DNA from 4 places in the Pseudoalteromonas sp. C8 genome. Region 3 is predicted to be linked to each of the others. Evidence: predicted binding sites of a transcription regulator. Region 3 holds the regulator's gene; each other region holds the start of a gene.
The links. The regulator sigma-54, encoded in region 3, starts transcription at its own class of promoters, with help from an activator protein. The targets are predictions, from matches to a motif close to GTTGGCACGNNNNTNGNNT.
Positions count from the first base shown of each region.

Region 1: a site for sigma-54 is predicted at 4,149-4,167, ahead of GQR39_RS17145 (flagellar basal body rod protein FlgF). Genes of this name have one in related genera too.
Region 2: a site for sigma-54 is predicted at 2,583-2,601, ahead of GQR39_RS10105 (BON domain-containing protein). Genes of this name have one in related genera too.
Region 4: a site for sigma-54 is predicted at 3,425-3,443, ahead of GQR39_RS13285 (DUF1328 family protein). Genes of this name have one in related genera too.

Region 1 is NZ_WTKT01000021.1:9,204-14,992, forward strand. Features, by position in the region: gene GQR39_RS17115 (chemotaxis protein CheV) at 1-81, shown strand, start outside; gene GQR39_RS17120 (protein-glutamate O-methyltransferase CheR) at 102-932, shown strand; gene flgB (flagellar basal body rod protein FlgB) at 1,078-1,485, shown strand; gene flgC (flagellar basal body rod protein FlgC) at 1,491-1,922, shown strand; gene GQR39_RS17135 (flagellar hook assembly protein FlgD) at 1,936-2,616, shown strand; gene flgE (flagellar hook protein FlgE) at 2,676-4,046, shown strand; gene GQR39_RS17145 (flagellar basal body rod protein FlgF) at 4,204-4,947, shown strand; gene flgG (flagellar basal-body rod protein FlgG) at 4,969-5,757, shown strand; gene flgH (flagellar basal body L-ring protein FlgH) at 5,774-5,789, shown strand, end outside.
Region 2 is NZ_WTKT01000008.1:189,959-195,747, reverse strand. Features, by position in the region: gene GQR39_RS10120 (DUF4153 domain-containing protein) at 1-340, opposite strand, end outside; gene GQR39_RS10115 (methyltransferase) at 402-1,100, opposite strand; gene srmB (ATP-dependent RNA helicase SrmB) at 1,176-2,402, shown strand; gene GQR39_RS10105 (BON domain-containing protein) at 2,675-2,995, shown strand; gene GQR39_RS10100 (methyl-accepting chemotaxis protein) at 3,212-5,182, opposite strand; gene GQR39_RS10095 (mechanosensitive ion channel family protein) at 5,544-5,789, opposite strand, start outside.
Region 3 is NZ_WTKT01000001.1:325,667-331,455, reverse strand. Features, by position in the region: gene mgtE (magnesium transporter) at 1-1,313, opposite strand, end outside; gene GQR39_RS01520 (HPr family phosphocarrier protein) at 1,444-1,716, opposite strand; gene rapZ (RNase adapter RapZ) at 1,759-2,604, opposite strand; gene ptsN (PTS IIA-like nitrogen regulatory protein PtsN) at 2,623-3,075, opposite strand; gene hpf (ribosome hibernation promoting factor) at 3,080-3,367, opposite strand; gene GQR39_RS01500 (RNA polymerase factor sigma-54) at 3,394-4,893, opposite strand; gene lptB (LPS export ABC transporter ATP-binding protein) at 4,963-5,688, opposite strand; gene lptA (lipopolysaccharide transport periplasmic protein LptA) at 5,685-5,789, opposite strand, start outside.
Region 4 is NZ_WTKT01000013.1:19,409-25,197, forward strand. Features, by position in the region: gene alaS (alanine--tRNA ligase) at 1-804, shown strand, start outside; gene GQR39_RS13265 (aspartate kinase) at 811-2,028, shown strand; gene csrA (carbon storage regulator CsrA) at 2,120-2,311, shown strand; gene GQR39_RS13275 (YcxB family protein) at 2,362-2,829, opposite strand; gene GQR39_RS13280 (hypothetical protein) at 2,962-3,153, opposite strand; gene GQR39_RS13285 (DUF1328 family protein) at 3,212-3,385, opposite strand; gene GQR39_RS13290 (OadG family transporter subunit) at 3,905-4,147, shown strand; gene oadA (sodium-extruding oxaloacetate decarboxylase subunit alpha) at 4,159-5,789, shown strand, end outside.

The DNA of each region.
Region 1 (5,789 bases), on a different contig from region 3:
GTCGGGGCAGATGACTTTATTGCTAAATTTAACCCAGACGAATTAGCAACAGCAGTTAAAAAGTGGGTTCATTGTGATTAACAAAAATAGGTGCTACTAACTTGAATAATAAAGATTTGCAGCAAAGTGAATACGACCAGTTTCGTTCGTTTTTAGAGCAGCAATGCGGCATTGTTTTAGGTGAAAACAAACAGTATTTAGTTAAAAGCCGACTTGCTCCGTTAATGACTCGATTTAATGTGGGATCTTTATCGGAGTTGGTTAGTAAAACTCTCGGGCCTCACGAGCGGCAATTAAGAGCCGCAGTGGTTGATGCAATGACCACAAACGAAACGTTGTGGTTTAGAGATCAATACCCGTTTGAGTTGCTCCAAAATAAGCTTTTTCCTGAGTTTAAAGACTTAAGAAGGCCTTTAAAAATTTGGTCTGCTGCCAGCTCATCAGGACAAGAACCCTATTCAATAGCTATGTCAGTAGCTGAATTTAATACTAAGCAACCTGGTGTGCTTCGTATGGGTGCACAAATTATTGGTACCGACATATCTAATACCATGCTTGATATGTGTAAAAATGCAGAGTATGACGCGCTTGCACTTGCCAGAGGGTTATCTGCAGAGCGTCGTAAAAAGTTTTTTAAAGACAGCGGCAATGGTATGGCACAAGTAAACGATACAATAAAAAAACAAGTTAGTTTTAGGCACCTGAATTTGCTTGATTCTTACGCGTTAATGGGCAAGTTTGATATTATTTTTTGCCGTAATGTACTTATTTACTTTGCGCCTGAAATAAAAGCTAAAATTATTAATCAGTTTGCACAAGCATTAAACCCAAAAGGGTACTTATTTTTAGGAGCGTCAGAGTCCCTAACTGGTCTAAGTACTGAATTTGATATGGTTAGATGCAACCCCGGTATCATTTACCAAAAGAAATAATTAAGTTAATTCATTTCCCTAAAACGACGCACCAAGCGTCGTTTTTCTATTTAGATACATAGTCTTATAAAAATATAACACTTCCTAACATTAATGGCTTATTTTTTGCTTTATTCATGGGTAAGTCAATTTTTTGGAGAAGGTTATGGCTATCAGTTTTGATAAAGCATTAGGTGTGCATCCGCAAGCCATGTTGATCCGTTCACAGCGAGCTGAATTAATTGCAACTAATATAGCTAACGCTGATACGCCTGGCTATAAAGCAAAAGATATTGATTTTGCCTCTGCATTAAAAGCGGCAAGGTCAACCCAGCAAAGCGGCAATACTATGGTAAGAACTAATGATAAACACATTGGTGGAGGTACTCATAGTATGGGCAGTTCAGAATCATTTCGTTTGCCAAATCAATCAGATACAGGTGATGGTAACTCGGTTGATATACAAGTGGAACGAAACTTGTATACACAGAATGCTATGGAGTATCAGGCCAGCTTGCAATTTTTAAGCGGTAAATTTAAAGGCCTGAATAAAGCTCTCGGTAGTCAAGGATAAAAATTATGAGTTTATATAATGTTTTCGATATTGCAGGTTCGGGTATGAGCGCACAAAACGTTCGCTTAAATACTACAGCTAGTAATATTTCTAATGCTAATACCATTAGTTCATCTCAAGACAAAACGTACCGAGCGCGCCAACCTGTATTTGCGGCTGAGCTAACAAAGGCTTCAGCATCAGTAAGTAACCAACAGGGCTCCGCAGTTGGTGTTAAGGTTTTGGGCATTGTTGAAAGTAATGCACCATTACAAATTGAATATAACCCAAACCATCCAAGTGCGGATGAAAATGGCTATATCTATAAACCCAACGTCAATGTTGTAGAGGAGATGGCAAATATGATTTCTGCCTCTCGTTCTTACCAAACAAACGTGCAAGTTGCTGATGCAGCAAAGCAAATGCTAAGTAAAACACTGTTGCTAGGGCAGCGGTAACCGAGGGTAGGTTATGAGTAACGATATTAGTACATCTTCATCCTATTTAGACTCTATACGCTGGCAAGAATCGCAAGTAGCGACCAGTGATAATGAGAGTGATGCGTTAACACAAGAAGACTTTTTCTCTTTGTTAACTCAGCAATTATCGTTTCAGGATCCCAGTAACCCTGCGGATAACGATCAAATGATTGCGCAAATGACTAGTTTCACAATGGCGCAAGGCATCAGCGATTTAAATTCAAATTTTGATAGCTTAGCGTCTTCTATGACATCAAATTCAGCATTGCAAGCATCAACACTTGTTGGCAAGCAAGCTTTACTTGAGTCAAACACCCTGGATTTAAATGAAACGGGTGATGCCAGAGGCTCTGCAGTGGCAGAAGAAGCCGTTGATAACTTAAAAATTAAAGTGACAGATGCATCAGGTCAGCTAGTGAGAACTATTGATATGGGTTCTCAATCAGCAGGTGCAGTACGTTTTGCGTGGGATGGCAAAAATGAAGCCGGTGAGCGTTTACCTGAAGGTGAATACTCAGTAACCGCCGAAGGAAGTACTGACGGCGAATTTTCAAGCTTGCCCATTGCTACATTCAAGAACATTGAAAGCGTTAATATTAATGGCTCAAGTGGCATTATTATTAACACTAAAGAAGGTGCGGTTAGGCTGACAGATGTAGCAGAAATCGCGTAATAAATTTTAGTATTTTTCGCCTGCTAGCAGGCCACAGACTAACAGGTTAGAGGTGAATTATGAGCTTCAATATTGCATTAACCGGCCTTGCTGCCGCGCAAAAAGATTTAGACGTAACGGCAAATAATATTGCAAACGTTAATACCACAGGTTTTAAAGAGTCACGCGCTGAGTTTGCCGATGTTTACGCTTCATCAGTGTTTAGCTCTGGTAAGACTAAAAATGGTGACGGTGTGCAAACAACCATGGTTGCGCAGCAGTTTCACCAAGGCTCACTGCAATTTACAAATAACTCACTTGATTTAGCAATCACTGGTGAAGGTTATTTTGCGATGACCGACGATTTATCTTCGCAAGATTTAACATATACACGTGCGGGTGCATTTAAGCTTAACCAAGATAACTTTATGGTTGACGCAAAAGGTAACTTTTTACAAGCATTCCCTGTTGATTCATCTACAGGTGATACAACGTCGGTAAGTTTGAGCACAACTGATCCAATTCAAATCCCTGATTCGTCTGGTTCTCCTCGCGCAACAGAAAATGTATTTTTGTCGTTTAACTTAGATGCAACGGCGGATCCATCAGGTCTAGATTTTGACCCTACGTCTAGTGGTACTTATAACTCATCTACGTCAACAACAGTATATGATTCACTAGGTGAGCCGCACATCTTACAGTACTTTTTTGCTAAAGAAGATGATGCCGCAGCAGGTGGTACAGATAACAGTTGGGAAGTATACGCAACACTCGATGGCAAAGTAGTTGATGGCACAACTGGTGGAGAACAAACAACGACACCTTATACACCACTGACTACCCTAGGTTTTAACTCAAGTGGTTTGCCATCAACAACAGGTGGTGTGGCAAATACAAATACAACTACTTTTGATGAAATATTACTACCAGCGGGTTCTGGCGCTGGTTTATCAACATTACTAGACAATGGTGCAACTTTCCCTGGTACTGGTATTGAGCTTAACTGGCGCGATGAAAATAACACGGCAGGACGTATCCCAACTCAGTATTCAAGTGGTTTTGAAGTAAAAGCACTCGATCAAGATGGCTCAACAGTTGGTCGTTTAGCCGGAATTGATATTGGCACAGACGGTAAAATTGTCGCTTCTTACAGTAATGGTGACTCAACATTCCTAGGCCAAGTGGCTATGGTACGTTTTCCAAATTCACAAGGGTTATCACAAGTGGGTGATACAAGCTGGAAGCAAAGTATTGATTCAGGTGAACCTGTAGCGGGTGAAGCTGGTTCGGGTACATTTGGTGGAATTAACTCATCAGCGCTTGAGCAATCAAATACAAACCTTACTAATGAACTAGTAGACTTAATTACTGCACAGCGTAATTACCAAGCAAACTCACGTGCGCTTGAAGTTAACTCAACTATTCAGCAAAGTATTTTGCAGATTCGATAAGCTAAACCTCATTAAATATATTAGGCTGCATTTTTGCAGCCTTTTTTATAAGTCCTCTTTGTAAGCCCTTCTAAATACCTCCCAATGTTGCGTCAAATTTAATCTGGCACCTATTTTGCATTTATAAGTTCAGAGATTTTTTATGTGAGTCGATACTATGGACAAAATGGTCTACATTGCGGCCTCTGGCGCTAAGCAAAGCCTACAAGGGCTTGCGCTTAAAGCCAATAATTTGGCGAATGCAAATACAACAGGATTTAAAGCCGACTTTGCGCAAGCGCGTTCTATGCAAGCGTTTGGCGAAGGTTTGCCTACCCGTGTATTTTCAATGCAAGAGCGTCCGGGTTCTAACATGGTATCGGGTGGCATTGTTCAAACCGGGCGCGACTTAGATATCGCGATGAGCGATAACGCATGGCTTGCTGTGCAAGATGCCTCCGGTAATGAAGCTTACACAAAAGTGGGTACGTTAAACATTACTGCTCAAGGCATGCTCGTAACCAGCCACGGTCGTCAAGTTATTGGCGAAGGGGGACCTGTTATTTTACCCGTCCCAGTCGAAAAAATAGGGTTTAGCCAAGATGGCGCTATTCAAGTTCGACCACAGGGCGCTCCCGCTAACTTTTTAGAAGAAATAGATACGCTTAGAGTGGTAGAAGCAAATAGCTCACAGCTCGAAAAAGGTAACGATGGTTTATTTAGACCAAAAGCAAATGTAACAGTAGATACCTCTGCCAATGTAAAAGTTTTAAGTGGTTCGCTTGAAATGTCGAATGTGAACCCTGTTCATGAAATGGTCGACATGATAAGCCACCAGCGCCAATTTGAATTACAAGTGAAATTAATGAAAACAGCTGAAGAAATTGACGAGCGTCAAGATCAGTTATTACGCATAGTTTAACTTTAAAGTGAGGACACGATTATGAATCCAGCATTATGGATCAGTAAAACTGGGCTAGACGCTCAACAAACCGATATATCGGTTATCTCAAATAACTTAGCGAATGCGAGTACCGTAGGCTACAAAAAAAGCCGCGCTATATTTGAAGATTTACTTTATCAAAATATTAATCAACCAGGTGGTCGTTCATCGCAAGATACCGAAATGCCATCGGGCTTAATGTTAGGTGCGGGTGCTAAAGTTGTAGCTAACCAAAAAGAGTTTACGCAAGGCAACATGTTGACCACCGAAAACTCACTAGATTGGATGATTTCTGGTGAAGGTTTTTTTGAAGTACTGCAACCAGATGGCAATATTGCTTACTCGCGCAATGGTCAGTTTACCACTGATGGCGATGGACGAATTGTAACATCGGGCGCAGGTTACGTTATTCAGCCAGAAATGAATGTCCCTGATGACGCGCAATCAATTACGGTTTCGCAAGACGGCGAAGTATCTGTACGTGTTGCAGGGCAAGCCGATAACGTGGTCATTGGTCAGCTAACAATTAGTGACTTTATTAATCCATCGGGCCTTGAGCCAATTGGTCAAAACCTTTATACCGAAACTGCTGTAAGTGGTGCGCCGGTACAAGGTAACCCGGGTGTTGAAGGGTTAGGGAGCATTATTCAAGGCTCACTCGAAACTTCAAACGTAAATGTAACTGAAGAGCTAGTAAATCTAATAGAAACTCAGCGTATTTACGAAATGAACTCAAAAGTAATTTCGGCCGTTGACGAAATGATGAGTTACATCAATCAACAGCTTTAATAGAGTAGGGGGAATTATGCGTAATATTATTT
Region 2 (5,789 bases), on a different contig from region 3:
TAAAGCCAGCTATTAAACTAGTAAAAATAAAAACTGACATTAAAGTGTTATTACTTACGTACTCTTGAGGCTCTTGCTGAAAGCCAACATACGCCCCCAATAAAGATAACAACAAGGAAAAAGGAAGGATTAAAAGCAACGACGTTTTTATATTATTTTTATTAACGGTCATTAGCATTAATAAAGGAAAGCTCATAGAAAATGTAATAAGTGAGACTAACCATGTAGGGCTTGTTGCTGGCCACACATTATTTTCTATACTGCTATACAAAAGGGTAAGAGCAACAGCCTGTAATACGGCAAGTATAATTATAAAAGATTTTGGTAACTGACTATCCATATCTGTTCTCAACAATAGGTTTTAGTCAGTTTGCGTTATTCGTTCCTATTTTACAATTGCTTCACATTTTCAAATAAAATGCTTTGCACAGGTCTATATAATCAGCAGTGTAGGTATTATCTAAGTTTCTAATACACAGAATTGATGTTTCTATATCGCTTTTTACGTAGCTAAATGTCATTAAACTGCGGCTAATCCCTTTATTGGGCGTGGCTTTTACTTGGCAATGAGCATTTAAATAAAGCCCATTTTGAGTAGCAAGCTCAATAAATAATGCGCCTTCAACGCTTGGGAGTATTAAGCTAAAGCGAGAACCACTATGGCTTAAATGTTTAAACGCATTAATTAACTCTTCAAAACTTAGGCCGTCGGTATGACGTGCGGTATTACGCGCAGCATCATCGCCTTTTAAACTGTGATTAAAATACGGTGGATTAGAGATAACCACGTCAAATTTAACTTCACTACTAAAGCTTTGAATAGTTTGGTGCGTAATACTTATAGTTGGCCACGGGCTATTAGCTACATTTTGTAATGCTTGGGTATAGGCGCTTTCGTCAATTTCTACCGCAGTTATACCAAGCTCATTACTGCGCTGCTTACACATTAGTGCTAGTAAGCCGGTGCCGGTGCCTATATCAAGTAATGACTTTGCACCGCTTAAATTAGCCCATGCGCCAAGCAAAATGCCATCGGTAGAAACTTTCATTGCACAGTGGTCGTGTTCAACTTTAAATTGTTTAAATACAAAACCAGACATTTTTTCACCTTTTCATTCACCAAGCGCAGCATAGCGCGTATAATCAGGGTAATTGTCCCTTATTTTAGACACTCTATGCAATTTTCTGAATTTGATCTTGATAACAAGCTACTCGATGCCATTAATAAAATGGGCTACGAGACGCCAACCAGCATTCAACAACAAGCTATTCCTGAAGCACTACAGGGGCGCGATATTTTAGCATCTGCGCCTACTGGTACAGGTAAAACAGCGGCATTTTTAATTCCGGCTATTCAGTACTTACTGGATTTCCCACGTCGTGACCCTGGTTTTGCGCGCGTACTCGTTATGACCCCGACTCGTGAGCTGGCTTATCAAATTCATGAACAATGTGAACTGCTAGCTAAACGCACACACCTAAAAATTGGTGTAGTAACAGGCGGTATTAACTACGGCACGCATAAAGAAATTTTTGAAAAAAATAACGATATTTTAATCGCCACACCAGGTCGATTAATGGAATACCTAGAAACCGAAAACTTTCATGCTGAACACGTAGAAATGCTTATTATTGATGAAGCAGATCGCATGTTAGATATGGGTTTCAAAAAAGAAATGAGCCGTATTTGTGACGAAGCTAAAAATCGTCGCCAATGTTTTTTATTCTCAGCAACACTTGAAGGTGACAGCGTAGAAAGGTTTGCTGAAAAAACATTAAACGACCCAGCTCTATTAGAAGCCGAATCGTCACGTAAAGAAAAAGCTAAAATTCACCAATGGGTACATTTAGCCGACGATTATCATCACAAACTTGAATTATTAGTTAATACGCTAAAAAACCCTGACGTAACTAAAGCGATTGTGTTTGTTAAAACTCGCGAACGCTTAGAAACATTGATTGGCGAACTTACAACTAATGATGTAAAAGCGGCGTGGTTACGCGGCGAAATGCCACAAGACAAACGTATGAAAGCCATGGAAAACTTCCATAGTGGCAAAACAAGCATATTAGTTGCTACCGACGTAGCTGCACGTGGTATTGATGTATCTGACATCAGCCACGTTATTAACTTTGATATGCCGCGTACTGCCGACGTATATGTACACCGTATTGGTCGTACTGGCCGTGCTGGTAAAAAAGGGATAGCAATATCGCTAGTTGAAGCACACGATATTGGTATTTTATATAAAGTAGAACGCTACGTTGAGCAAAAGTTAAAACGCCGTGTAATTAGAGGCGTTGAGCCACAGCATAAAGAAGCTAAGCCACCGGCTAAAAAGCGTAAAGACCCAGTAAAAATGAAAGCTAAGAAAAAGGCTAAGGTTAAAAAGAAAAAGTAACCTAAAACATTTTTATACTAAGCCGACTTTTGTCGGCTTTTTAATGCAAGCCTTGCAGGCTCTGCTGTTTGTACCTGTTACATATGTAACCCAAGCATGTAACTCATACTCATTTAAATGTAATTTTTGCCCACCTGAATTCCCACTTAATAAAAATCCCTTATATTTCATAGCGTTAATATTGGCACCGAAATTGTAACTACAAAGATAACCTAGCCGATGGAATTTCCATATTGTGGCTGCACTATTCACTGTAATGTAAGGATTAAGTTATGAACCGCTTCAAGTTAACTATCGCTTTAGTATCATTTTGTTGTTTATTTTTATTAGCTTGCGCTACAAAAGTAAGTGCAGCAACCAACATGGCCGTAGTAAGCAGTGTAGCCACTCAACCTAACTTACAACAAGCTATCACCAACACCCTACGAACTAATCCTAACCTAGCGTTAAGTGATATTCGTGTGCAGGTAAAAAATGGTGAAGTAGATTTATACGGTGAAGCACAAACTGGTTTTCAGCGCGCACTAGCTCAAAAGTTTTTAGAAAATATGGATGGCGTAAAAATCATTCGTAACAAAATTAGCGTTATTTAACATGTTAGAATAAAACATAAATATGTTGGAAGTTTGTAATTTACGAGCTCGTCGGTTGCAAAGTGTCTCACCAAATCTAATATTTATTTATGCGCGTGCACTATTTGGCACGCGCTTATTTACGTCTTTTATGGTACGTCGCTGTAACATCCTACCGTAGTTATATCTGTATGATTAGCGTCATTAAATCAAAGATTTCTAAATTAATGGAGTAAGTTAAAGACTAAACTTTTGGGCCTCATCATTTAAACCGTTTGCCATTCTAGACAATTCGCTACTTGACTGTGCAATATCTCTAACTGCCTGCTCGGTCTCTGATATACCCATATTTATGACACCTATATTTCGTGATATTTCATCGATGGTGGTTGCCTGCTGCTCAGAGGCGGTTGCAATTTGAACAACCATATCAAAAATGTCATCTACTGCTTTGCCTACATTACTATTGATTAAGTTTGCTTTCTTAGCTATTTCCTGAACTTGAGTTGTTTGTCCTACATTGTCTGTCATTGCTTGAACAGCTGCGTTACTGGCACTCACAACAGCTTCAATGATCACTTCAACCTCCATTGTAGACTCTTGCGTAGACTTAGCTAAGCTTCGTACTTCATCAGCAACAACAGCAAAACCACGCCCTTGTTCACCAGCTCTAGCTGCTTCAATTGCTGCGTTCAAAGCAAGTAAATTAGTCTGATCAGCTATCTTTTTAATAACGCCTAATACATTCACTATTTTTTCTGAATTATGCTTCAACTCCGTCACTTCATGTGCTGATTTTTTTGTAGCTTCTCCAAGAGAAACAAGTGCGTTGTAAGTACTATCATTATTTTCAGAGCCTTCTCGAGCCATTCTTTGAATATTTTCACATAATAATGATGCACTAGCAGTTGTACTCGCTATCTCTTTTACTGTTTCAGTCATTTCGGTAGTGGCGGCTGCAACTTGTATAGTTTGTGCTTGCTGCTCGGTAACTGCTAAGCTAGTTTGCTCAGTAACTGAGGCAAGCTCTGTTGCTGTACTGCCTTGCTGAACTGCAACGTTAGATAATTCACCAATCATTTTTCTGAGATTTTCTAACATGGTATGCAATGCAACTTGTAGCATGCCTACCTCATCGTGTGAATTAACTTCGATATTACTGCTAAGATCTCCTGCCGCCACTTTTTTAGCAAAAGTGGAAGCTACAATTATTGGGGTCGCTATTTTTCGAGAAAAGAAAACACCAATAAATACAACAACAATTGCAGCTACTATTATAGAAATCACACTAAAAAGCACAGTCTGATGGACTGGTGCAAATGCTTCTGATTCGTCAATTTCACTTAATATAATCCAGCTAAAATCTCCAATCTTTATACTATCGAAGGCAGAAAGCACGTTATTTCCATTATAATCTTTTATTATTTTAGTACCATGTTGAGCATTCAAAGCTAAATTTACAGCCTCTGTATCAGCACCATTATTTGTTACAGTTCCTGCAAAACTTGCTTTGAGTGAATGTCCTTCAGGGTCAAGATATGAATCAGAACGCATTAGCTTATCTTCTCCAACTAGGTAACTCTCACCAGTTTCTCCCATCCCTTCGCGAACACCCATTATTTGATTAGTCCCTTTGCTCGAAAGCTGTAAAGCAACTATTGTATCGCTACCATCAACAGGTATAGCAATAAACGCAGCGGGTTCTCCATTACTTGGTGCATACGGTTTGTAATCAGCAATACTAAAACTTTTAGATTGTTTAACCTCTTTAATTAAATCTCCTAAATTTGAACTCGCATATTTCCCTTTTAATATGTTTGTTTGATAATCAGATTCTCTAGCTTGAGTGTAATAAATAAGCCCATTGTTATTAATTAAAAACACATCGTAATAGTCATACTTCTGTATATATTCTGTAAAAAAGCGATCATAGTTGTCTTCCTCAAGCTGCGGAACAATTAAAGCCAAAAGCTCAATATCTGCCCTTTTTTGATTAAAATAATTTTCGATCTGAGTTTTTTTTATTTGATTAATCGCCTCAAGCGACTGAGATATATTGTATTCGACGCGTGATTTTGATTGTAATGTAGAAATTGTAGTAATTATGAGGGCGGGTATTATCCCTACGAGTAGGAAAATTAATGTTAGCTTAGTTTTTAAACTCCAATGACTCGTTTGAAAAGCTGAACTTTCTTTCTTGCTTGGCATTTGTATTTACTAAATAAAGAGCAGTTAAGTTAAATCTAGCCTAACAAAAGCTAAAAATGAATTTATTTATTCAAAAAACCCGAATTTACAGGGGGAAACAAACAAAACAGAAACATAAAACCACTAAAATGCATTTATTATCCAAACACCTCGTTGTTTATGTATTTGTAATGGTTACAAGTTTATTTATTGCGCTCTTATGGGAAAATGATAATTTATACTTATATGAAGGGACTTAACTTTAAAATTAGAAATATCCTTTATTTTATAAAATGTCTAAAAAGCGCGTTTTACTCTGTAAAAACGCGCTGTTGGTAAGTAACTATTTCCCAATGCTTTTGCCTAATGAGCTTTAACTAAATTACTCACTTTGGTTAGAGTCAGTCCCCTCACCACTGTCTTTATTTGATGATTGCTGGCTTATTTTATCGCTTATCATGGCATCGAGTTTTTCGCCGCCTTTAATACCAAAATCTAAAGTACGAATTGGGAATGGAATACTAATATCAGCTTCATCAAGTGCCTGCTTAACGGCAACGACACCTTTGTGGCGTACCGTCATGAAGTCAGGCTCGCCTGGGTATTTAATCCAAAACCACACCAGTAA
Region 3 (5,789 bases):
ACAATATCTGTCACCGTGGTTAGCACCACACTCCCTGCAAGTGCTGGGTCTATATTCATTCTTTTAAGAATAATAGGGATACTCGCACCAGCAACACCTGCCACCACTAAGTTCATAAACATAGCGAAGGCGAGTACGCCACCAAGCATAAAGTCCCATTGCCATAGGGCAATAACACCTGCTATTAACAACGACCACAAAACACCGTTTAACGCGCCAATAGCAAGCTCTTTCATCATTAAAAAGCGTTGGTTAGTTTGATTTATATGGCCTACCGCAATACCACGAATAACAAGCGTTAATGATTGGCTACCTGCAACACCGCCCATAGAAGGGACAATACCGTTAAGTACAGCTAAAATAGGTAAAACATCTAAAGTGCCTTCAAAAAAGCTAGCTACAAAAGCAGCTGCAAGTGCAGTTAGTAAGTTGACACCTAACCAAACTGAGCGTTTTTTAGAGCTTTTTAGTACTGGCGCAAAGGTATCTTCTTCATCATCAAGACCGGCTAAGCCCAATAAACTATGCTCAGCATCTTCTCGGATTACGTCAACGATGTCATCGATAGTGACACGGCCAAGGAGCTGATCGTTATCATCGACTACGGGGGCCGATATCCAATTATGACGTTCAAATAATTGCGCGACTTCACTTTCATCCATAGAGATTGGAATGGATTCACAATCTTCATCCATTAAATCGCGAACAATTTTTTCTGGCGGGTTAGTTAATAATGTACTCAGCGATAAAGCGCCTATAAAGCAGTTATGCTTATCAACAACGTACAAGTCATCGGTACCTTCTGGTAACTCGCCACGTAGCCTAATATATCTAAGTACAACATCGAGCGTAACATCAGGGCGAATGGTCACCGTATCGGTGTTCATTAGCGCGCCAGCAGAACGCTCTTGATACGAAAGTGCTTGTGTTGCACGTTCACGGTCTTGAATGTCCATCGCGCTAACAACGTCTTTATAAACGGTGTCCGGCAGACTACGTAATACTTCACCTAAGTCATCGTGGCCCATATCTTCTGTTGCGGCTGCAATGTGCTTAGGTTCCATTTGGGCAATAATGCCTAAACGAACATCTTCTGAGAGTTCTTCAAGAACATCGCCTTGCACATCAGGATCAACCAACTGCCAAAGGAGTCGGCGAATTTTATGTGGTGATGATTCTAATAATAATGCGGTATCACAAGGAGCTGTTTTTGCGAGCATGCGCCTAACTTGAACAAATTGACCACTATTGAGTGACTTAGTCACCTGTTTTAGTTGCTGTAGTGGGTAATCTTGTTCAAAAGCTTCAGGCATTGGCGTCCTTTATAAATTTTTATATTACTTTATGGGGAGAGGTGAGTTAACTGGCGTCACTAACCGTATTTATTTTATATATCTGTTTTAGTTGGGGCATTAGTAATGCGAGCATTATTTTTATAACTGTTTATTCTTGTTCATTAAAACGTTGTGCTATTAATTCTCCAACAGCGTGTAAAGCTTGCTCAGAATCGGGGCCTTTACATACAACTTTTACTTCTTTGCCTTGGCTACTTTCAAGTAACATTAGTGCAAGTACGCTATCGCCTGCGGCTTCTTTGTCATCTTGAAATAATGTAATTGTCGCATCAAACTGCACTGCTAATTGGGCAAGTACGGTGGCTGCTCTGGCGTGCAATCCTAATTTGTTTTTTATTAAAAAAGTGTCTTCACAATGCATAACTTACTCTACCTAAGCTGAACAGGTGATTATTCAGCTATATTATTTTTCTTGTTCGCGATGGCGAATTTTCACATTGGGATGTGTCATTGCAAAACTTTCACCGATAGTTTGCGCTAAATATACAGAGCGATGTTGTCCGCCTGTACACCCAATAGCAATGGTTAAATAACTGCGGTTATTTCGCTCTAAGTGCGGTAACCACGTTTGTACAAATGTTTGAATTTGCCATGTGAATTTTTGCACTATGCTGTGATTGGCCAAATAATCTTTAACGGGTTGATCTAACCCATTTAAAGGTTTTAATTCAGGTTCCCAATGTGGATTTGGTAAAAAGCGTGCATCAAATACGTAATCTGCTTCTTTTGGTATACCGTATTTAAAACCAAACGATTCAAACGTGACAATCAGTTGCTTATCTTTTTTACCTAAAATCTTTTCACGAATAGATTCAGCAAGTTGATGAACGCTTAAATCAGTTGTATCTATCATAAAGTCGGCGCGGGTGATTAATACATCAAGTAATTCTTTTTCTTTTTTGATGGCTAAATCAAGAGGCAACGAGTCAATTGATAGTGGGTGTAATCTACGAGTTTCAGAAAAACGTTTGATCAATGTTTGATCGTCGCTATCTAAATAAAATAACGTAGGTTTTGCAAAGCCAGGCAAGTATTCAAGAATATCGTTAAATTCATCTTGTTGTTTAGGGATGTTACGCACATCAATGCTAACAGCAATTTTATCATAGCTATCAGACACACTGCGAACTAATGAAGGAAGCAAGTTAACTGGAATATTATCTACGCAATAATAACCTAAATCTTCTACAACGCGTAAAGCAACCGACTTTCCAGAACCAGAACGGCCGCTTATGATAATTAACTCCATTTAACACCCTTTATAAAACTATGATTGATTGACAATAACTTGGTAAAGCTCAGCATCTGATTTTGCACTGCGTAACTGTTTACAAAAATCTTTGTTGTTTAGTTTATCAGCAATGGTTGCTAGAGTCTTTAAGTGCTGCTGGTTATCGCCATCTGGTACGATGAGTGCGACGAAAATATCAACAGGGCGATTATCGATTGCATCAAAATTTATTGGAGTTTCGCTAACGAGTACTAAAGCCAAAGGCTCTTCTGCACCGCTCATTCTTCCATGAGGAATGGCAATGCCACGCCCTATACCTGTACTACCCAATTTTTCTCTGCTCATTAAAGCATTAAGAATATCTTGTTGCGGTAAATACGGAAGTTTGTCGTGAGCAAGTTCGCTAATGAACTCTAAAATTCTTTTTTTGCTATTAAAAAGGACCGCAGCTTTGCTGCAGTCCTGGCATATAAGTGAGCTTAATTTCATCATATTAGTGTCGAGCAAGCTTCTCTTTGTGTTTAATTACTTGTCGATCGAGCTTGTCGATCAACGAGTCAATGGCGGCATACATATCTTGATGTTCTGTAGAGGCAAATAACTCAGCACCGCTTACGTGTATGGTGGCTTCTGCTTTTTGATTTAATTTTTCTACATCGAGAATGACATGAACATTATTAATATGATCAGAGTGTCTTTCTAGCTTCGCAAATTTGGTATTAATATAGTCTCTTAGTGAATCGGTTAATTCTACGTGACGACCAGTTAAGTTTAGTTGCATAAGCATTACCCTCTTTTTTTTGCGTCTTAAATCAAACTTTTACGTTGATTTGACGGTGGAATAGCCAGAGATTCGCGGTATTTTGCGATTGTACGTCTCGCTACTTTAATTCCTTGCTCAGCCAATATATCCGCTATTTTGCTATCACTCAATGGTTTTGCTGAGTTTTCTGCTGCGATTAATTTTCGGATAAGCGCACGGATTGCTGTAGATGAACATTCACCCCCGTTTTCGGTGCTTACATGGCTTGAGAAAAAATATTTAAGCTCAAATATACCACGGGGTGTGTGCATATACTTTTGGGTTGTTACGCGCGAAATTGTTGATTCGTGCATTTCTACCATTTCAGCAACATCATTTAAAACCATTGGTTTCATGGCTTCAGGACCGTGTTCAAAAAAGCCTTGTTGTTGCTTAACAATACAATTTGTTACTTTTAATAGCGTGTCGTTTCTACTTTCTAAGCTTTTAATAAACCATTTAGCTTCTTGTAAATGCGAGCGAATAAACTGGCTGTCACCACTGGATTTTACAGTGCGAGACATTGCCGCGTATTGGCTATTAACACGAATTTTAGGCATGCTGTCTGGGTTTAACTCAACAACCCAGCGGCCTTTAATTTTTTTAACTGACACATCAGGAATAACATACTCAGATTCTTCTCTTACAATAGTATCTGCAGGTTTAGGGCTAAGAGTATGTATTAATGTCATTACTTCTTTAAGCTCTTCTTCTTTGAGCTTAGTTTTCTTCATTAATGTACGATAGTCACGAGCAGCTAATAAATCAATATGCTCGGTTAAAATCATTTTTGTTTCATTAATGTAAGGTGTTTCTTTGTCAAACTGGTTAAGCTGAATACACAAACACTCTTGTAAACTACGTGCAGCAATACCAACAGGATCAAACAGTTGGATGCGTTTTAATACAGCTTCAATTTCATCAAGTTCGACTTCGTTATCATCTTCGTTTTCTTGATTAAAGCTTTCTAAAATCTCTTCGCAGCTTAGTGTTAAAATACCTGAATCATCGACGGCTTCTACAATCGCAATAGCAATAGCTTCGTCTGTAGGGCTAAATGGCGTTAGTTGTAACTGCCACATTAAATACTCATGGAGCGTTTCAGTAGAGGCGCCTTGGTATATTGATTCGTCTTCAGGCATCGGACCCGATGATGCTGCTGGGGCGGCACTCATGTACTCATCCCAACTAACATCCATAGCCATGTCGTCACTTAGCGTGTCTTTTGCAAGTGCTTCACCACTATCTTGTTCGTATTCGCTTGGAGCATCATCGGCAGATGCGCTAACAGTTATGTCATCTGTATCTGCTTTTTGCTCGTTTTTACCTGCAGCGTCTTCTGAATAGTCTGCTTCTTCAACCTCTAATAGCGGGTTGCTGTCGAGAGCTTCTTGTATTTCTTGCTGGAGATCCAATGTACTGAGTTGCAACAAACGAATAGCTTGTTGCAGCTGTGGAGTCATTGTAAGTTGCTGGCCCATGCGCAGCTGTAGTGATTGCCTCATGTATCTCTAACAATCCTTTTATGTTGTTATAATTAATACTAGCAGATGCTTAAAGACATGGCGTAAATGTTACAGCCTAAATTGCTCGCCTAAGTAAACATCGCGTACTGTTTTATCATTTAATACGTGTTCTGGAGTACCTGATGCAATCAGCTCCCCATGAGAAACAATGTAGGCTTTTTCACAAACATCAAGGGTTTCTCTTACGTTATGATCGGTAATTAATACACCAATCCCACGATTTTTAAGATGTTCTATTATTTTCTTTATGTCTAATACCGAAATCGGGTCAACACCTGCAAATGGTTCATCCAGTAATATAAATTTAGGATCTGCTGCCAGCGCACGTGCTATTTCAACACGACGACGTTCGCCACCTGACAATGCCATACCTTGGCTATCACGAATGTGTTGTATGCTAAATTCATCTAATAATTTATCGAGAGTGTCTTCTCTAGCTTGTTTATTTAACTCTTTGCGCGTTTCTAAAATGGCCATTAAGTTTTGATAAACAGTCAGCTTTCTGAATATTGAAGACTCTTGCGGTAAGTAGCCAATGCCTAATCTAGCACGACTATGCATAGGTAAAAGAGTAATATCGTTATCGTCTATCGATATTTTACCTTTGTCGCTAGGTACAAGTCCTACTATCATATAAAACGTGGTGGTTTTACCTGCGCCGTTAGGGCCAAGTAAGCCAACAATACTGCCAGCTTTGACTTCAAGGCCGACGTTTTTTACAACTTCACGGCCTTTATAGCTCTTTGCTAATAGCTCTGCTTTTAATGTGCTCATGGTTGACCTTTGTCGCTTTTTTTACTTTTTTTAGTCTCGATTGGCACTAAAATTGTGTGAACGCGGTCAGTTGAGTTTTCATCTTTTTCGGCACTGATTAG
Region 4 (5,789 bases), on a different contig from region 3:
CTACGTGAAATTGAGCGTGTAGTTAATGACGAAATTCGTCGTAACTTTGCACTTAACACTGAGCTTATGGCTATTGATGATGCTAAAGCGAAAGGTGCTATGGCATTGTTTGGCGAAAAGTACGATGACGAAGTACGTGTAGTTACTATTGGCGACTACTCTATTGAGCTTTGTGGTGGTACTCACGTTGAGCGCGCTGGCGATATTGGTTTATTCAAAATTGTATCTGAAAGTGGTATTGCCGCAGGTGTTCGCCGTATTGAAGCCGTAACCGGTGCAGATGCTGTAGCGTACGTTAGCGAGCAAGAGCAACAACTTAGCGATGTTGCAGCTTTAGTTAAAGGCGATAGCGCATCGGTACTTGAAAAAGTAACTGCGTTGCTTGAAAAATCTAAAGGCCTTGAAAAGCAAATTGCACAGCTTAGCGATAAGCTAGCAAGTGCAGCGGGCGCGTCTTTACTTGATTCGATTGTTGAAATTAATGGCGTTAAGCTACTTGTAGCAAACGTTGAAGGTACTGAATCTAAAGCGCTTCGCGGTATGGTTGATGACCTTAAAAACAAGATTGGCTCAGGTGTTATTGCTCTGGGTGTTGCCAGTGGCGACAAAGTAAGCCTAATTGCCGGTGTAACGAAAGACTTAACAGGCAAAGTAAAAGCTGGTGAGTTAGTTAACCATATGGCAGGTCAAGTAGGTGGTAAAGGTGGCGGTCGTCCAGATATGGCACAAGCCGGTGGTAGTGAACCACAAAACCTTGCTGCTGCACTAGATAGCGTTACAGCTTGGTTAACTGAGCGTACTTAAGCCTAAGTGGCGCTTATTGTTCAAAAATTCGGTGGCACTTCGGTCGGCTCAATAGAGCGAATTGAAGCGGTCGCCGACCTTGTTGTTAAAACCAGGCAACAAGGACATCAAGTGGTTGTGGTGCTCTCGGCTATGTCGGGAGAAACCAACCGCTTAATTAACCTCGCCAAACAAATTGATACTCGCCCGAGTAGCCGTGAACTAGATGTACTTATTAGCACCGGAGAGCAGGTTTCTGTATCACTGCTTGCTATGGCTATTATCAAACGTGGTCATTCAGCTGTAAGCTTATTAGCGGATCAAGTCAATATTCTAACCGACAACATGTTTGGTAAAGCCCGTATTGAAGACGTTGCTGCTACACGTTTAAAGCATGAGCTTGAGCATAACCGCATTGCTATTATTGCTGGGTTTCAGGGGCGTGACGTTGAGGGCAATATTACAACGCTTGGACGCGGCGGCACCGATACATCGGCTGTAGAAATAGCAGCGGCTATAAAAGCCGACGAATGCCAGATCTATACAGACGTTGACGGCGTATATACTACAGATCCTCGTGTTGAACCTAACGCGCGCAGAATGAGCCAAGTTACTTTTGCCGAAATGCTAGAGCTGGCAAGTTTAGGCGCAAAAGTTTTGCATATTCGCTCGGTAGAAGCTGCAGGTAGACACAATGTGCCACTTAGGGTGCTTTCTAGTTTTAATCCTGATGAAGGCACATTAATAAGTTTTGAGGAGAACGATATGCCAAGCAAGGTGGTATCGGGGATTGCGTTTAATCGTGACGAATGTTTAATTAAAGTAGATGGTGTGCCAAGCGGTACGCAATATCTTTCAAAAATATTGAAACTTTTTGCTGATAATGGCATCGAAATAGATATGATTAATCAAGTTAATCATATCTTTGAAAAAATAGACTATGCTTTTACTGTGCACTCGAATGATTATCTGCAAGCACTTGAATTATTGAGCGAAGATCAAGCTCAACTCAGTGCTCAAAATATAAGCGGATTACCAACAGTCGCTAAAGTTTCTGCTGTTGGAATGGGTATGAAATCGCATTCTGGTGTAGCAAGTTTATTTTTTGATGCATTAGCGCAGGAAAATATTAATGTGGTTTTAGTCTCGACTTCTGAGATCAAAATTTCAGTTTTAATAGATGAAAAGTACCTAGAGTTGGCAGTTCGTGCATTACACAAAGCATTTTTAACAGAAAATGGATAGATTGAGAGTTTTTACTTACTTTTCAGTCTAATTTTCATTAGTATGTTTAAGCGGAATCTTATAATTTTTATTGGAACATGGGAGCAAGAGAATGCTAATACTAACTCGTAGAGTAGGTGAAACCCTAATGATTGGTGACGAAGTAACAGTTACTGTTCTAGGTGTTAAAGGAAATCAAGTTCGAATCGGTGTTAATGCACCAAAAGACGTATCAGTGCATCGTGAAGAGATTTACATGCGCATACAAGCTGAAAAGTCGAACCCTAATCCGGGCAATGCTTAATCAACACGTATACGTAGTTGAGTAATTAACTCAACTAGTCAAAAAGCCACTCACTGAGTGGCTTTTTTGTTTATAAAAACGAGTGTTTCTGGGGTTAGTATTTGTTTTGAAATGTACTGCATTCCGCTTTTATTTTTAATAATAATACCTTGCTGAGTATCTATTACTTCGCTTATGTCTTGCCAAGTTAGCTGAAAGCTTTTGTAATGATTAGCCGATTTAATGCCTTCTTCATCAAAGGTAAGTGTTACCTCTGAGCCTGACGCTCTGCTGAGCATTTGTCTGGTTACCCACCAAGGTCTGCGATAGTAAAAAGCGACGCACTCTAGTACACCTAGCATGATCATAAACGATCCTAAGTAATGATCGTTTAAAACATAAATGCCAAATAAACCAAGCGCAACGAGGAGTACAAGTAAAAAGTACTTAGGTTTGGCGCGCTTACTGTAGGGGAGTGACTCATCAAAGCACTCGTAAAAGTAAGGTTTATCTAGTGTGTAGGTTGTTGTAAATGCCATATTGCCTTGCTTTAAATATCGTTTTTTTTATTTTAACAAGCTAACCGCTAAATGAGCAGCTTTATAGTCAGTGATTTTATTACAGGCACAAAAAAACGGCCCTAAGGCCGTTTTTTAGCGATACAAGAAGAATTAACAGTTAGTTTCTTCAGCGTTTACGCCTTCTTTAACATTTTCACATGCATCTTCTACTTTGTTTTGCACGTCAGTTACTGCTTCGTCAATACGTTCGCCTGCGTCTTCTGCATGATTGTCTTCACAACCCATGATGAAGAAACTTGCGAATAGACCGATTAGTGCTGCTTTTACAGTTGTTGAATTCATAATGTAATTCCTTGTAAGTATTAATTAAATTTTAGTGTTTGTTAGTTGAATGCTTTATCTACCTGGGTGATTTACCACGTAGTGCACCTGAAACTAATGAGATCACTAAAAGTACTAAAAATATAAAAAATATAATTTTTGCTATACCAGCTGCGGCACCTGCGATGCCACCAAAACCTAACACTGCAGCGATTAAAGCAATAACTAAAAATGTAATTGTCCAGCGTAACATTGTTTTCTCCTTGGTTATCAAATTTGCTCACAATAACTAATGCCAGTTATATGCCAAAGTTTATTTTTGTTTTATATCAGCTAGTTATGGTTTTTAACTGTATTTTTAGTTATTAGTTAGTTAGTAATTTTTACGCTTTGTTATGTAAGTTATTCACACTGTTACAAGTTACCGGTAAATATTCACTAAAAATAATGTTTTTGGTAAGACCAATTAACAATTGATGTGTGTTTTTGTACTTATTATAAAATTTGGCGGTTATTTTTATTAAGTTGAATAGTTAATTAACAACTTCCATATAACTATTAGCTATAGTCGTTATTTTCTGTATGTATTGTAGGGCGCATGATTGCTGGGTTATGGCATGTAAATTTGTTGAGTGTTATGTTGTTTATAGTTTAATTGGTTTTACCAATTTACAAGATGTAGACAAAGCGACTAGTTTTGTTATTATCCAGTGAATAAATATTTAATTAAATCGATTTTTTATTTTCGATATGGGTTTCAAGGGGGAGAAAAATGGATATAGGTGCTCTACTCACAACGGCTGGTAGCTTAATGCTAACTGGTATGGTTGGGGTGTTTGTATTTCTGTCGATATTAATTGGTGCAGTAACGCTTATGTCTAATTTGGTGACGCGCTATAGCGAACCAGAGGCATCACCAGCTAAATCACCGTCTTTTAAATCTCAAGGTGTGCCTAATGAGCACATCGCTGCTATTAGTGCTGCCATTGCTCAGTACAAATCAAATAATAAATAAGGGGCACACACATGGCTAAATTAAAATTAACAGAATTGGTATTACGCGATGCGCACCAATCATTGCTCGCAACACGTATGCGCCTAGACGATATGCTACCTATTGCTAGCAAGCTAGATGATGCAGGTTATTGGTCTATTGAATCGTGGGGCGGTGCTACATTTGATTCGTGTATTCGTTATTTAGGCGAAGATCCTTGGGAGCGTATTCGTGCGCTTAAAAAAGCGATGCCTAATACTAAACAGCAAATGCTATTACGCGGTCAAAACCTATTAGGCTACCGCCATTACGCTGATGATGTAGTTGAAAAGTTTGTAGAACGCGCACATAAAAATGGCGTTGACGTATTTCGTATTTTCGATGCAATGAACGATGTACGTAACCTAGAAACAGCGATTAAAGCGGCTATAAAAGTAGGCGCGCATGCTCAAGGTACTATTTCGTACACGGTAAGTCCTGTTCATACGCTTGATATGTGGCTGACTCTGGCTAAGCAATTAGAAGATTTAGGCTGTCACTCAATTTGTATTAAAGACATGGCGGGTTTATTAAAGCCGTATGATGCTGAAAAATTAATTAAAGCACTTAAAGAAACCGTATCGGTTCCTATTGCTATGCAGTGCCACGCTACAACAGGTTTAAGTACTGCGACTTATCAAAAAGCGATTGATGCAGGCATTGATATGCTTGATACCGCTATTTCATCAATGAGTATGACTTACGGACACACAGCAACTGAAACTATTGTATCGATAGTTGAAGGAACTGAGCGCGATACTGACCTTGACTTAAACCATCTAGAAGAAATTGCTGCTTACTTTAGAGATGTACGTAAAAAATATGCGGCATTTGAAGGTAGCTTAAAAGGGGTTGATGGTCGTATTTTACTAGCTCAAGTACCTGGTGGCATGCTTACAAACATGGAAAACCAACTTAAAGAGCAAGGCGCGGCAGATAAGCTTAATGAAGTTTTGCTTGAGATCCCACGCGTACGTGAAGATCTTGGTTTTTTACCTTTAGTAACACCCACGTCGCAAATTGTAGGCACTCAAGCAGTACTTAACGTGCTAACCGGTGAGCGTTATAAAACAATTACTAAAGAAACTGCTGGCGTATTAAAAGGTGAATATGGCTTAACACCAGCACCAATGAATAAAGAGCTACAAGAGCGTGTGCTTGATGGAGCAGAGGTTATTACTTGTCGCCCTGCAGATAACATTGCACCAGAGCTTGCAACGCTTGAAGCTGAATTATTAAAAGAAGCGCAAGAGCAAGGTTTAACACTTGCTGATGAGCAAATTGATGACGTACTAACTTATGCATTATTTCCGCAAGTTGGTTTGAAATTTATTAAAAATCGTAATAACCCTGATGCATTTGAGCCTATTCCTACCGTTGAAGATAAGAGCAATAAGGCAGCACCAAAATCGGGATCAAATAATAACAGCGTTAAAGCTGAGCAATACAGCGTAAAAGTAGACGGTAAAGTTTACGATGTAGTTGTAGCGCAAGGTGGTGAACTCAAAGAAGTAACTTTAAAGGATTCTGAGCACATTCCTCAGTCTGCATCGGTTGCATCGGGCGAAACACTTAATGCGCCGTTAGCAGGTAATATTTTTAAAATTAAAGTAAAAGCTGGGCA